3 regions of the Alteromonas sp. ABH4_454 genome follow, and region 2 is predicted to be linked to each of the others. Evidence: predicted binding sites of a transcription regulator. Region 2 holds the regulator's gene; each other region holds the start of a gene.
What was found. The regulator FNR, encoded in region 2, switches genes on or off when oxygen is low (the NO sensors DNR and NnrR bind a similar motif). The targets are predictions, from matches to a motif close to TTGATCTAGATCAA.

Region 1: a site for FNR is predicted at 1,659-1,672, ahead of clpB (ATP-dependent chaperone ClpB). Genes of this name have one in related genera too.
Region 3: a site for FNR is predicted at 2,201-2,214, ahead of ACYX4W_RS03575 (OmpW family outer membrane protein). Genes of this name have one in related genera too.

Annotation. Positions count from the first base shown of each region.
Region 1 is NZ_CM149972.1:3,676,936-3,681,224, reverse strand. It holds gene rluD (23S rRNA pseudouridine(1911/1915/1917) synthase RluD) at 1-843, shown strand, start outside; gene pgeF (peptidoglycan editing factor PgeF) at 860-1,615, shown strand; gene clpB (ATP-dependent chaperone ClpB) at 1,866-4,289, shown strand, end outside.
Region 2 is NZ_CM149972.1:3,099,308-3,103,596, forward strand. It holds gene ACYX4W_RS13500 (heavy metal translocating P-type ATPase) at 1-1,211, shown strand, start outside; gene ccoS (cbb3-type cytochrome oxidase assembly protein CcoS) at 1,213-1,443, shown strand; gene ACYX4W_RS13510 (sulfite exporter TauE/SafE family protein) at 1,430-2,089, shown strand; gene fnr (fumarate/nitrate reduction transcriptional regulator Fnr) at 2,135-2,875, shown strand; gene uspE (universal stress protein UspE) at 3,168-4,091, shown strand.
Region 3 is NZ_CM149972.1:806,286-810,574, reverse strand. It holds gene ACYX4W_RS03590 (gamma carbonic anhydrase family protein) at 1-16, shown strand, start outside; gene aroE (shikimate dehydrogenase) at 13-852, opposite strand; gene ACYX4W_RS03580 (group II truncated hemoglobin) at 851-1,282, shown strand; gene ACYX4W_RS03575 (OmpW family outer membrane protein) at 1,407-2,087, opposite strand; gene hemF (oxygen-dependent coproporphyrinogen oxidase) at 2,322-3,254, opposite strand; gene tsaC (L-threonylcarbamoyladenylate synthase type 1 TsaC) at 3,251-3,856, opposite strand; gene ACYX4W_RS03560 (DNA topoisomerase family protein) at 3,902-4,289, opposite strand, start outside.

The DNA of each region.
Region 1 (4,289 bases), 580 kb from region 2:
GTTGCGGTAAATGGTGAAGTGATCACCGTCCCAAGACACAAAATGCAAATGGATGAACTCATTACTGTACAAGCTGAAATGGACGTGCAGGTAACAAGTGTTGCGCAAGACATTGCGCTAGATATTGTTTATGAAGATGAGCACATCTTGGTAATAAATAAACCTGCTGATTTGGTCGTGCATCCTGGCGCGGGAAATCCAAGCGGTACAGTGCTTAATGCATTGCTAAATCACTATCCCGAAATTGACAAAGTTCCACGTGCAGGCATTGTCCACCGTCTTGACAAAGACACTACGGGCTTAATGGTAGTAGCAAAAACAATACCTGCGCAAACGCACCTTGTTGACCAGCTACAGCGCCGCGAGATGAGCCGTGAATATGAAGCTATTGCTCTGGGTACTATGGTTGCGGGTGGTATTGTAGATGAACCTATCGGTAGGCATGCCACAAAGCGCACGCATATGGCAGTTCGCGAAATGGGTAAACCAGCAGTAACGCATTATCGCGTTATTGAAAAGTTCCGCGCTTATACTCATTTGCGTTTAAAGCTTGAAACTGGTCGTACGCACCAAATACGCGTGCATATGGCGCATATAAAGCATCCGCTGTTAGGCGATCAGGTGTACGGCGGGCGTCCGCGTTTACCTAAAGGTGCGTCTGAGGAATTTATTGCTGCGCTTCGCGGATTCCAGCGCCAAGCGTTACATGCCGCTCAGCTATCGCTATTCCATCCTGAGACCGAAGAGTGGATGACCTGGAAGGCACCTCTGCCACAAGACATGCAGGACTTGCTTAAAGCCGTGAAAAAGGACACCGCGGACAATCCTCAGGATATGCTTTAAGCATGGAGTAGGGCTTATGACGTGGTCAGCTGCAAATTCACCTCTTTCATCCACGCTGGATTTGGTTACGCCTGCGTGGTCATGCCCCTCTAATATTGTCGCTTATACAACGACAAGGTTGGGGGGCGCTAGTATGGGAGATTTTGCAGGCTTAAATGTTGGTGCGCACGTGGGAGATGATCTTTTACTAGTTAAAGCCAATAGAAGCCTGATTCCACACAGCGAAAAGATAACGTGGCTAGAGCAAATACACAGCAATCGCGTGGTGTCACTGCCAAGTGTGGATACTACTGCTGATGCAGCGTATTCTTCTTCCAATTCATATTTTTGCGCCGTAATGACTGCTGACTGTGTGCCCATCCTATTATGTGATGAGAGTGGACAAGAAGTGGCAGCAGTTCATGCGGGGTGGAAAGGGCTTGAGACTAATATTATCAGAAATGCTGTTGGGCAATTTAACTGCGATGCAAATAAAATCATGGCTTGGATAGGCCCCGCAATCAGCGGTTCTTGCTATGAAGTGGATGCTCAACTGGCGAGTAAATTTCGCCATGTAGCCGGCGCCGTTGCCAATAGTAGTAATGAGGGTAAATACCTTTTAGATTTACCTTTAGTTGCACAGATGCAATTGCAGCAAGCTGGTGTTGAAGATATCACGCAAAGTAACCTGTGTACTTACACTGACGAGCGACGCTTCTATTCGCATCGGAGAGCCACTCATCAAAACAAACGCAAAACTGGGCGCATGGTCAGCGTAATAGGTATGCTTTAGATATCTAATCCTATGGGCATTAGTTCTTAATCCCATCATTTATTTGCGCTACATCAAAGTTTCTACAGTATTTGTTATCTTTTTGGCTAACTTTTCAATCTCATACTTGAATCACAATTGCGCAGCCTACATAACTAGAACATAAGCAATACCATTCCTCATAGAGCATTGCCCACTCCGCGAGAGTTAAAATGTTCGTAATCGCGGTGTGTTACCGCAGGTATAGTTGTTCACTTATTAGGTTGAGATTATGAGACTAGATAGATTTACCAGTAAATTTCAGCTCGCGATATCCGATGCTCAATCACTCGCATTGGGGCGAGATCATCAATACATTGAACCTGTCCACTTAATGACCGCCATGCTGAATCAGCAAGGTGGTTCAGTACGCCCGTTGCTTGATCAAGCTAACATTAATGTTAACGCACTTCGTTCTGCTTTGAGTCAGGCTATTGAACGTTTACCTAGAATTGAAGGCATTGGTGGTGATGTTCAATTAAGCAAAGACAGTGGCATTTTACTTAACCTTTGCGACAAGATTGCTCAGCAACGAAAAGACGAATATATAACGTCGGAGATCTTCGTGTTAGCAGCCCTTGAAGATAAAGGGCGATTGGGTGAGATCCTTAAAAGTTTGAATATCACCAAAGACGCTATTGAAAGCGCGATAGATGATATGCGTGGCGGACAGAAGGTGACAGACCCTAACGCTGAAGATGTGCGCCAGGCCCTTGAAAAGTACACCACAGACTTAACTGAGCGAGCGGAACAAGGCAAGCTCGACCCGGTAATTGGACGTGATGACGAAATTCGCCGTACCGTTCAAGTTCTGCAGCGCAGAACAAAAAACAACCCCGTGCTTATTGGTGAGCCTGGTGTAGGTAAAACGGCGATTGTAGAAGGGTTAGCGCAGCGCATTATTAACGGTGAAGTGCCTGAAGGATTGAAGAACAAGCGCGTTCTTGCCCTAGATATGGGCGCGTTAGTGGCTGGGGCTAAATACCGCGGTGAGTTTGAAGAACGTTTAAAGGCCGTTCTTAACGAATTGGCTAAAGAAGAAGGCCGCGTCATTCTATTCGTTGACGAACTGCACACCATGGTAGGTGCAGGGAAGGGCGATGGCGCCATGGATGCGGGGAATATGCTTAAACCGGCGCTGGCACGCGGTGAACTTCACTGTGTGGGGGCAACCACGCTAGACGAATATCGTCAGTACATTGAAAAAGACGCTGCGCTAGAACGCCGTTTTCAGAAAGTATTGGTTGAAGAGCCAAGCGTAGAGGACACTATTGCTATTCTTCGAGGCTTAAAAGAGCGTTATGAACTCCATCACTCCGTAGATATTACTGACCCAGCTATTGTCGCAGCGGCAAGTTTGTCGCATCGTTATATTAGTGACCGTCAATTGCCCGATAAAGCCATCGACCTTATTGATGAAGCGGCCTCTAGCATTCGTTTGCAAATAGACTCTAAGCCAGAGGATATGGACCGTTTGGAGCGCAGGATTATCCAGCTTAAGTTGGAAGAGCAAGCTCTGGCCAAAGAAACAGATGATGCGAGTCATAAGCGCCTCGAAATGATTGAACTTGAGCGCGAGCAAGCAGAAACCAAGTATGCAGAGCTTGAAAAAGTATGGCTAGATGAAAAAGATGCCATGCAGGGTACCCAAACCATCAAAGGGGAACTTGAACAAGCAAAGCTAGATTTAGAAATTGCCCGTCGAGCATCTGATTTGAATCGTATGTCGGAACTTCAGTACGGCCGTATTCCTGAGCTTGAAGCCAAGCTCGAACAGGCGGCTGAAAATGAAACCCGTGAGACCACGCTTCTTAAAAATAAAGTAACGGATATTGAAATTGCAGATGTGCTCTCGCGATGGACAGGTATTCCTGTAGCGAGAATGCTTGAAGGCGAGCGCGGGAAGCTGTTGCGTATGGAAGATGTCCTTCATAAACGTGTAGTAGGGCAAGAAGAAGCCGTTGAAGCAGTATCAAATGCTATTCGCCGTTCACGTGCGGGGCTTGCCGATCCAAACCGTCCAATTGGCTCATTCTTGTTTCTAGGTCCAACGGGCGTAGGTAAAACTGAGCTCTGCAAAGCCTTGGCTGGCTTTATGTTCGATACTGAAGACGCCATGGTGCGTATCGATATGTCTGAGTTTATGGAAAAACACTCGGTCGCTCGTTTAGTAGGTGCGCCTCCTGGCTACGTTGGCTATGAGGAGGGTGGCTACTTAACCGAAGCGGTGCGTCGCAAGCCTTATTCCGTAATTTTATTGGATGAGGTTGAAAAGGCACATCCTGATGTATTCAACATTTTACTTCAGGTGCTGGATGACGGCAGACTGACTGATGGACAAGGCCGCACCGTAGATTTCAAAAATACGGTTGTGATCATGACATCTAATTTGGGTTCGGACATCATTCAAGATAAGCACAACGAAAGTCAGTATGACGATATGAAAGCATCGGTAATGAGCGTAGTAGGGCAGCACTTCAGGCCCGAGTTCATCAACCGTGTGGATGATATTGTGGTATTCCATCCGTTGGGCAAAGAGCAAATTAAGTCTATTGCTAAAATTCAGCTTGCTTCCTTAAGAGCACGATTGGCGGAAAAAGGTTACAAACTTACTTTGTCTGCCGCAGCTATGGACAAGTTAGCCGATGCAGGTTTC
Region 2 (4,289 bases):
CGATGGCGAGCAAGCCCAAGGCTGCACAGATAGCCGATAATTTCTCTAGATACTTTGTGACCGCTGTATTATTGATTTCAGCGTTAACTTACACCTTTTGGGCTTATAACGGCAGTGATGATGCGTTTTGGATCACCATTTCCGTGTTGGTAGCAACCTGTCCTTGCGCCCTAGGGTTAGCCACGCCATCAGCGCTCACTTGCGCTATGGCGAAATTAAACAGACAAGGTATTTTGCTAAAGCGTGCCGATGCTCTTGAGCAAATCACTGGCATTGACACTATCGCACTCGACAAAACCGGTACGCTGACACAAGGTAAGTTCACTATATCAAACGCCTGGTATGCTGACGGCGTAGACAGCCAAAGCGCGCTATCAATCGCCCGCGCCCTAGAATCTCGCTCTGAACACCCTATTGCTAAAGCCTTTAGCGACAAAAAAGCCTTTAGCGGTAATAAGGACTTTAGCGGTGATAAAACGTCAAGCGGCAACACCGTACACAAAGTGACAAATTTCACGGTCACGCCAGGTGGCGGAATTAGCGGTGAAATTAATGACACGCTTTTCTCCATGGGCTCAGCAGCGTTCAGTGTTCACGAATCACAGCAATCGTTTATCGAGCGCTATCCCTCGGCTAACGTATTTCTTACTGTCAAAGGCCGTATTATGGCTGCTTTTGAAGTTCGTGACTCACTGCGTGACGATACCCAAGAAACCCTCGATATATTGGCAAAAAGTCATACCCTCGCTGTACTAAGCGGCGATACACAGCAAAACGTTGATTCCCTCACCAAACCTTTACCAATTTCTACCGCTAAAGGGGGCCTTACCCCAGAGCATAAATATGAAGCGGTTCAAGCTATGCAGCAATCTGGCTCAAAGGTTATGATGATGGGCGATGGTATTAATGACGCCCCTGTTCTTGCAAGTGCTGATGTAGCGATAGCGGTAGGTAATGCTACAGATGTTGCGAAAACTGCAGCCGACGTGATTTTGCTTGGCGATCAGCTGCTTTCTGTGCCAGAACTCATCCGAACTGCGCATCAAGTGAAGCAAAAAATAAGACAAAATATTGGTTGGTCGGTAGGTTACAACGTTTTGATCTTACCTTTCGCCGTATCTGGCCTACTTTCGCCGTGGATGGCGGTTGTTGGCATGTCATTAAGCAGTATCATAGTAGTGACAAACTCTACGCGACTTCTGGGCAAATAGTATGAGCATTATTTACGTTTTAATTCCAATCGCCATCATTATAGTAGCCGTCGCTATCGTAATATTCTTCTGGGCGGTTAAAACTAATCAGTTTGAAGATTTAGACCGTCAAGGTTACAGCATACTGTTTGACGATGATCTTCCGCCCGAAGAAAAAAAGCTCGCTGAACAACGCAAGCAACTTCAGAATACTAAAGTAGAGAAAAACCAAGGGCAGCATGGAGGGGATTAATTACTTCTCAGCTTTTCTTATCGGCTTAGCGGGCGGTGTTCACTGCGTGGGCATGTGCGGCGGTATAGTGGCAGCGCTAAGAATGGTGTCACCAAAAGGTGCTTCAGCAGTACCTTACGCCCTAGCCTATAACATGGGGCGCATAGCTAGCTACACCATTGCTGGCGCACTGACCGGCGCACTTGGCAAAATTGCAGCAGACTATATTCCTCTGGCCAATTATGCCCTGTCTTTACTCAGCGGTATTATGTTGCTGTTGTTGGCCTGTTATTTAGGCAAATGGTGGACAGGGTTAACGGTGTTAGAAAACGCAGGCAAAGGTTTATTTTCTAAACTGCAGCCGTTATCTAAGCGTTTTTTACCTTTCAAAACCCCTTTTAGTGCTATTCCTTATGGGTTTATTTGGGGCTGGTTGCCTTGTGGATTAGTGTATTCAACACTTACTTGGTCTTTAGCGGCGGGGAATGCATTGCAGGGCGCTGCCATCATGTTTTTCTTCGGTTTAGGTACTTTGCCAACGCTACTCGCAGCAAGTGCAGGCAGTCAGTATATTGTTAGCAGTTTTCAAAACAATAACGTTAGACAAATAATTGCCGTAATAATGGCCATTTATGCGGCTTATCTTATTCATGGCGCAATCGTTTAAAAATGGGTGTATCATTATTGGGTAATCTTCAAAAGAGCATGTATTATGAGCAAAGGAAGCCAATTTTCTATTCACTGTCAAAACTGTAGCTTCAGTCACTTGTGTTTACCGGTGGCGCTGAACAAAACAGAAATCGAGTCTCTTGACGATATAATTGAGCGCAAAAAGCCGCTTCACAAAGGTGATACGCTCATTCAAACTGGCGATAAATTTCGTTCGCTTTTCGCCGTTAGAACTGGCTCTTTCAAATCATTTGTAACCAACCAAGAAGGTGAAGAGCAAATCACCGGCTTCCACTTCCCTGGTGATATTATTGGTTTCGATGCCCTGCGGGAGAATAAACATCAAAGCTACACTTCTGCGCTAGAAACCGCCATGGTGTGTGAGTTGCCTTATGACACACTAGATGAGATGTCTGTGCAATTTCCCAAGCTTCGCCATCAGATCATGAGCTTTATGAGCGCAGAAATCAAACAAGATCACGACATGATCATGCTTTTAAACAAGCGTACTGCTGAGGAGCGTTTGCTATATTTTATATCGCACCTATCTCAGCGCTTTGAAGAGCGTGGCTTCTCGCACAGAGAATTTCATCTAACTATGACCCGAAACGAAATCGGCAACTACTTAGGCTTAACGATAGAAACCATTAGTCGTCTATTAAGCCGTTTTCAGAAAGAAAACATTATCAAAGTAGACGGTAAATTGATCTCTATTTTGGATTTTGATCGGTTAAATTCCAAGTTAGAAGCGTTAAATGGCCCTAGTGTAGTCTGTAACGGTTAATTTATTCTTCTGTTATCTTGAGCGCGCTACATGCGCGCTTTTTAGTTTTAACCTTTAAAATTTCACTGTATTCCCTCACTGTTTAACACGACATCCATCCGTCGTGCGTGAAAACTCCCGTAATATTCAATGTTACCTGTTTTATATATCAACAGATTATTTACACCTTGATCCAAAACAACTCACGTTTTTCCAAATGTCGTTTATAGTTAATGTAAATGGTTTATATAAACTGTTTTGAAACAATATCGATGTCGACAGCCATACAAAGCTTTGTAGTTGAGGAGACGTTATGATTGAGTGTAAACGAATTCTTGCCGTGGTGGACGCGGAACGCGACAACCAGCCTGCCCTAAGCCGTGCCTATGAACTTGCGTCAAAAACCGGCGCCACGGTTACCGCTATGATGGTGGTATATGATTTGTCTTACGATATGACAACCATGCTTAGCCCCGACGAACGTGAATCAATGCGCGATGCCGTTACAAAAGAGCACGCCAAATGGTTATCTGCCCAGCTAAAAGAACAAGGCTTTTCAGAGACCGATATTGTGGTTGAGTGGAACAACCGTGCTTATGAGTCGATTATTTATTACGCCCTTAATAACCAAATCGACTTGGTGGTAAAAGCCACTAAAAAACATGACGACCTTGCCTCAGTAATCTTTACCCCTACAGACTGGCATCTAATGCGCAAGTGCCCACGCCCTGTACTGCTCGTTAAAGAACACGACTGGCCAGAAGGCGGTGAAATTATAGCTGCAGTAAACGTAGGCAGTGAAGATGATGAGCATGCTGCACTAAACGACAAGCTTACGATAATCGCTAACGATTATGCCTCTTTGCTAAAAGGTAACGTTAATTTAGTGAATAGCTACCCTACAACTCCACTTAACATTGCCATTGAAGTGCCAGAGTTTGACCCTGATACGTATCACGATGCGGTAAAAAATCATCATATGAAAGAAATGCGTAGTCACGCGCTGAAATATGGTATTCCAGAAAATAAATGTGTGGTGAAAGAAGGCTTGCCTGAAAAAGTTATCCCGCAAGTGGCTAAAACACTCGATGCCGAGTTAGTTGTAATAGGCACCGTGGGACGGGTTGGTATTTCGGCGGCGCTTATTGGCAATACTGCCGAGCACGTTATTGATGAACTAAATTGTGACGTACTTGCGATTAAGCCAGATGGGTTTGAATCACCGATAACCGTGTAGTTAACGACTTAATTTCGTTTAAATACCAAGTCACTTGGTGGCGACAAATGGCGAATCGGCGATGGGCGTTTTTCATGAAAAAAAACTGCGCATTTAGCAGTTAATGCTGAAAGTTGATCATACACGCTTAAATCAATACTTAACGCTTCTCGATAAATTTAACAACACAGCCATAGTCTCGAAAAGGCGCTTTAATGT
Region 3 (4,289 bases), 2.3 Mb from region 2:
AGAAGAAGCGAACTAGTTTCGCTTCTCACTTTGCTCAACAATATCTCTAACCTGTTTCACAATGTCCGAGGTATCGGGGCGCTTTTGTGTCCATATATAGAAAGCTTCTGCCGCTTGCTCAACCAGCATCCCTAACCCATCTATTTGCGTTTTGACACCAAGCTCGGCCGCATCTCTCATAAACCGCGTGGGCGAGTTTTTATATACCATGTCGTACACCACTTCACAGTGTTGTAAAACACCATCAGTTAAACTACACGGCAACTCGTTGCTTAGACTAGCAGCTGTTGAATTGATAATAATATGAGGTGCTATCGTTGCGATATCTTCTAGGGACACCACCTGCACTTTAGCGTTAGACGCAGCGCTTGCGACTTCCTCAGCTTTTGCTTTCGTTCTGTTCGCAATAATTAGTGAAGCAGCACCCGCTTTTAATAACGGAGAAATAACACCACGGGCTGCGCCGCCGGCACCAATAAGCAACACGCGCTTACCCTTAATTTCCACACCGCTGTTAAGCAAGTCGTTTACCAGCCCTACACCATCAGTGTTGAATCCCCATATTTCACCGCTGTCACCATTCATTAGCGTATTAACAGCTTGTGCATCTTTGGCTGCTTGGTCATCTACCTTTGCCAAGTTGAATGCATCAAGCTTAAAAGGCATGGTGACGTTACAACCTACAGCGCCTTCCTGAGCTAAAAACGCGTTGGCGGCATCTACAAAACCGTCTACTGGCGCAAGTATCTTTTCATAAGAAATCTTTTCTCCCACTTGTTCAGCAAACATTTGATGGATAGTTGGTGATAAACTCTGTGCAATAGGATTTCCGAATACAGCGAATTTTTTCATGGGAATACGAGACTTATTTAATATAAAGAAGAAAAACGATAATCGTGCTTCGCAGAGTACACCATATGAACGTATAGGTGGAGAGGAGAAAGTGCGGGAATTAGCAAATACGTTTTACGACATTATGGAGACCGACCCATTAGCAAATGAACTACTTGCTATTCACCCTCAGCCATTAGACAGAATTCGTCATGTATTCTTTTTATATTTGAGTTTATGGCTGGGTGGTCCTGATGATTATCAGCAGCAATTTGGACACCCCCGTTTGCGTGCACGCCACCTTCCCTACACAGTAACTCCAGAGTTAAAAGCACAGTGGATGTATTGTATGCGAAAAGCCATGTTTAAAACGGTAGAAGATATCGCGTTAGCTCAAAAGTTGATAGACGCACTTGATCAACTCGCCAATCACATGGTGAATACAAAATAAAAAAGCGCGTTGAAAGGATTAACCTTTTAACGCGCAACTCCCCTGTTACTGTCTACGCTCTTTATGGCGCATAAAGTAGTGCAATTGTGAAAGCCTCATAGTTAATAAGGCGTGAAACTAATAATTAGAATGTGTAACCCACCGATAAGGTATACACCCAAGGGTCTATTTCAATATCACTTACCTTTCCAGCAGCATCTCCCACTTTAAAGGTGGCTTCTGTATCTATATCAATGAATCGAACCGATGCATTGACGTGCCATTTGGTATCAATTTGGTAATCCATTCCCACCTGAGCTGATACACCAAATGAATTATCAAGGGATAGGTCGCTTAAGCCAGCTGTTTCATTCGCACCTGTAAACTCTTCATCAAAGATAAAGGTATAGTTGATACCAGCACCAATGTACGGCTGAAATGCAGAGCTGGCATCATTAAAATAGTAGTTTGCGGTAAGCGTAGGTGGAAGATGTGTGACTTCACCAAGCTGATTACCCGTCCCTAAGGGATCAGCAACAGAAAAATTAACGTCGTGCTTAAAGGGCGTTGCGGCAAGCAGCTCAATATTAATATTGTCAGTAATAAAGTACGCTACATTTAAACCTAACTGAGTATCGTTATCGATATTAAGGGCCACGCCAAGATCAGTTCCACCCGCTACGATGTTAGAAGTCGATTCGTCAGGAGCAACGGTAGTAAGACCGCCACGAACAATCCAGTCGCCCTGTTGATGAGCGTTAGCTAAAGGTGAAAGTGCAGCAAGTGTAAGACAAAGTGCAGATGCAGATAAAAAGTGTTTGCGCATGATGTGTCTCTTTTGTGTTTAACTAAGATGGCGCTACTTTACGCCCTTGGTTAAGAGAAACATTGATCCAGCGCAAGCTTGATAACTCATTGAAACAAAGATGATATTCGGACTTGATGCAGATCAAAAAAACGCCGCATTGATGTTAATGCGGCGTTTTTTAGTCATTGAAGATGAGTGCTGTTATAGGCGGTACGCTTTAGAATTTAAGCGCAGCCTTAGTTAACTAATTGATCACCAGTCAGTAGGCTTTAACCAGTCAGTTAACTTAGCTTCAGCGCTACCCGGTGCGGGTGTATAGCAATACTCCCAGCGGGCTAACGGCGGCATCGACATTAAAATAGACTCTGTGCGCCCTCCGGTTTGTAATCCAAACAGGGTACCCCGGTCGAATACTAAATTGAATTCGACATAGCGACCTCGGCGATAAAGTTGGAAATCACGCTCTCTTTCACCGAAATCGGTTTGCTTACGACGTTCAACAATAGGAACGTAAGCATCGATGAAGCCATTACCAACAGCCTGCATAAACGCAAATGACTGTTCAAAGCCCCATTCATTCAGGTCGTCGAAGAACAAACCGCCCACTCCGCGAGTTTCATTGCGATGCTTTAAGTAAAAGTAGTCGTCGCACCACTTTTTATACTTAGGATAAACATCATCGCCAAACGGCTTACATAATTTCTTCGCGGTATCATGCCAGTGCACAACGTCATCTTTGAACGGATAAAACGGCGTTAAGTCAAAACCACCACCAAACCACCAGATAGGTGCTTCACCTTCTTTTTCCGCAATGAAAAAGCGAACGTTAGCGTGTGACGTTGGGACATACGGGTTATGTGGGTGAATAACAAGTGACACGCCCATTGCTTGAAAATTTCTTCCCGCAAGCTCAGGACGATTTGCCGTTGCTGATGCAGGCATTTGGCTGCCAAACACGTGTGAAAAATTAACGCCGCCTTGCTCAATCACCGCACCGTTTTTTAAGACTCGAGAGCGACCACCGCCGCCTTCTTCACGCTTCCAACTATCCTCGACAAACTGACCTTTCCCATCGGCGAGCTCGAGGGTTTGGCAAATGGTGTCCTGAAGCCCTAGTAGATAGCTTTTTACTTGTTCTATTACTTCAGCGGCGTTTTTACCGTCCACTAATTCTGCTGACGTCATGCTCTTATTACCTCTGCCGTGTCACCATCGCGAATGGTACTGGGTTTAGTTGCACCGCCTACTGAACCGTCAACGTAGAAAACGGAATCAGCGAATACGGCTTTTGCTTCTTCAGTGGTGATGGCTGGCGGTTGACCTGTTAGGTTAGCACTTGTAGAAACAAGTGGCTTCCCTAACTTATTGCACAGCTCAACTACTACTGGATGATTAGTTACGCGCACAGCTATTTTATTATGCTTGCCGGTTAACCAAACAGGCGCCGATGTCGACTTAGGTAATAGCCATGTATTAGGGCCAGGCCAGCTAGAGAAAATATCGGTGCGTCGGTGTGGTCGTATGGCGTTGTCGTTGACATAGGGCAATAGCTGACTGTAATTGGCAGCTATTAAAATAACGCCCTTTTCTACTGGTCGTTGTTTTATCTCTAACAACGCATTTACCGCTGCTTCATTGTCCGGGTCACATCCAATGCCCATTACCGCTTCGGTTGGATAAACGATTAAACTTCCCGCTTCAAAAGCGGCAACAACAGGGTCTACTTCAGACGAATTAGCCTCAACGGGTGTAAACGTATTCACGTTCCCATTTTGGGTATCAGACATGGTTTTGATCTCTACGTATAGTTCTTCGTGTAGTTCTTTGTATAGTTACTTTTTAAAGCCACAAGTAGGCTGAGGGCACTGTAACTGTCCCTTTTTATCTATCAATACTCCCCAACCGCAGTCTGGGCAGCTTTCATTTACCGGCGTGAAATTTAGCACATATCGACATTGTGGATAATGGTTGCACGCAAAAAACTGTTTACCGTATTTGTTAGTACGCGAGATCAGGTGCCCTTTCTTGCATTTTGGGCAATCTACCAAGGTGTCTTCTTTTTCTTTAATAGGCTCTATGTGATGGCACGTAGGAAAATTTGTACAGCCAATAAACATACCAAACCGCCCCTTTTTTATAGCAAGGTCAGAAGCGCATTCGGGGCAAGCTATTCCTTCTAAGGTTTTGAGAATAGTAGTTTGTTTATCGTGAAGCGGCTTA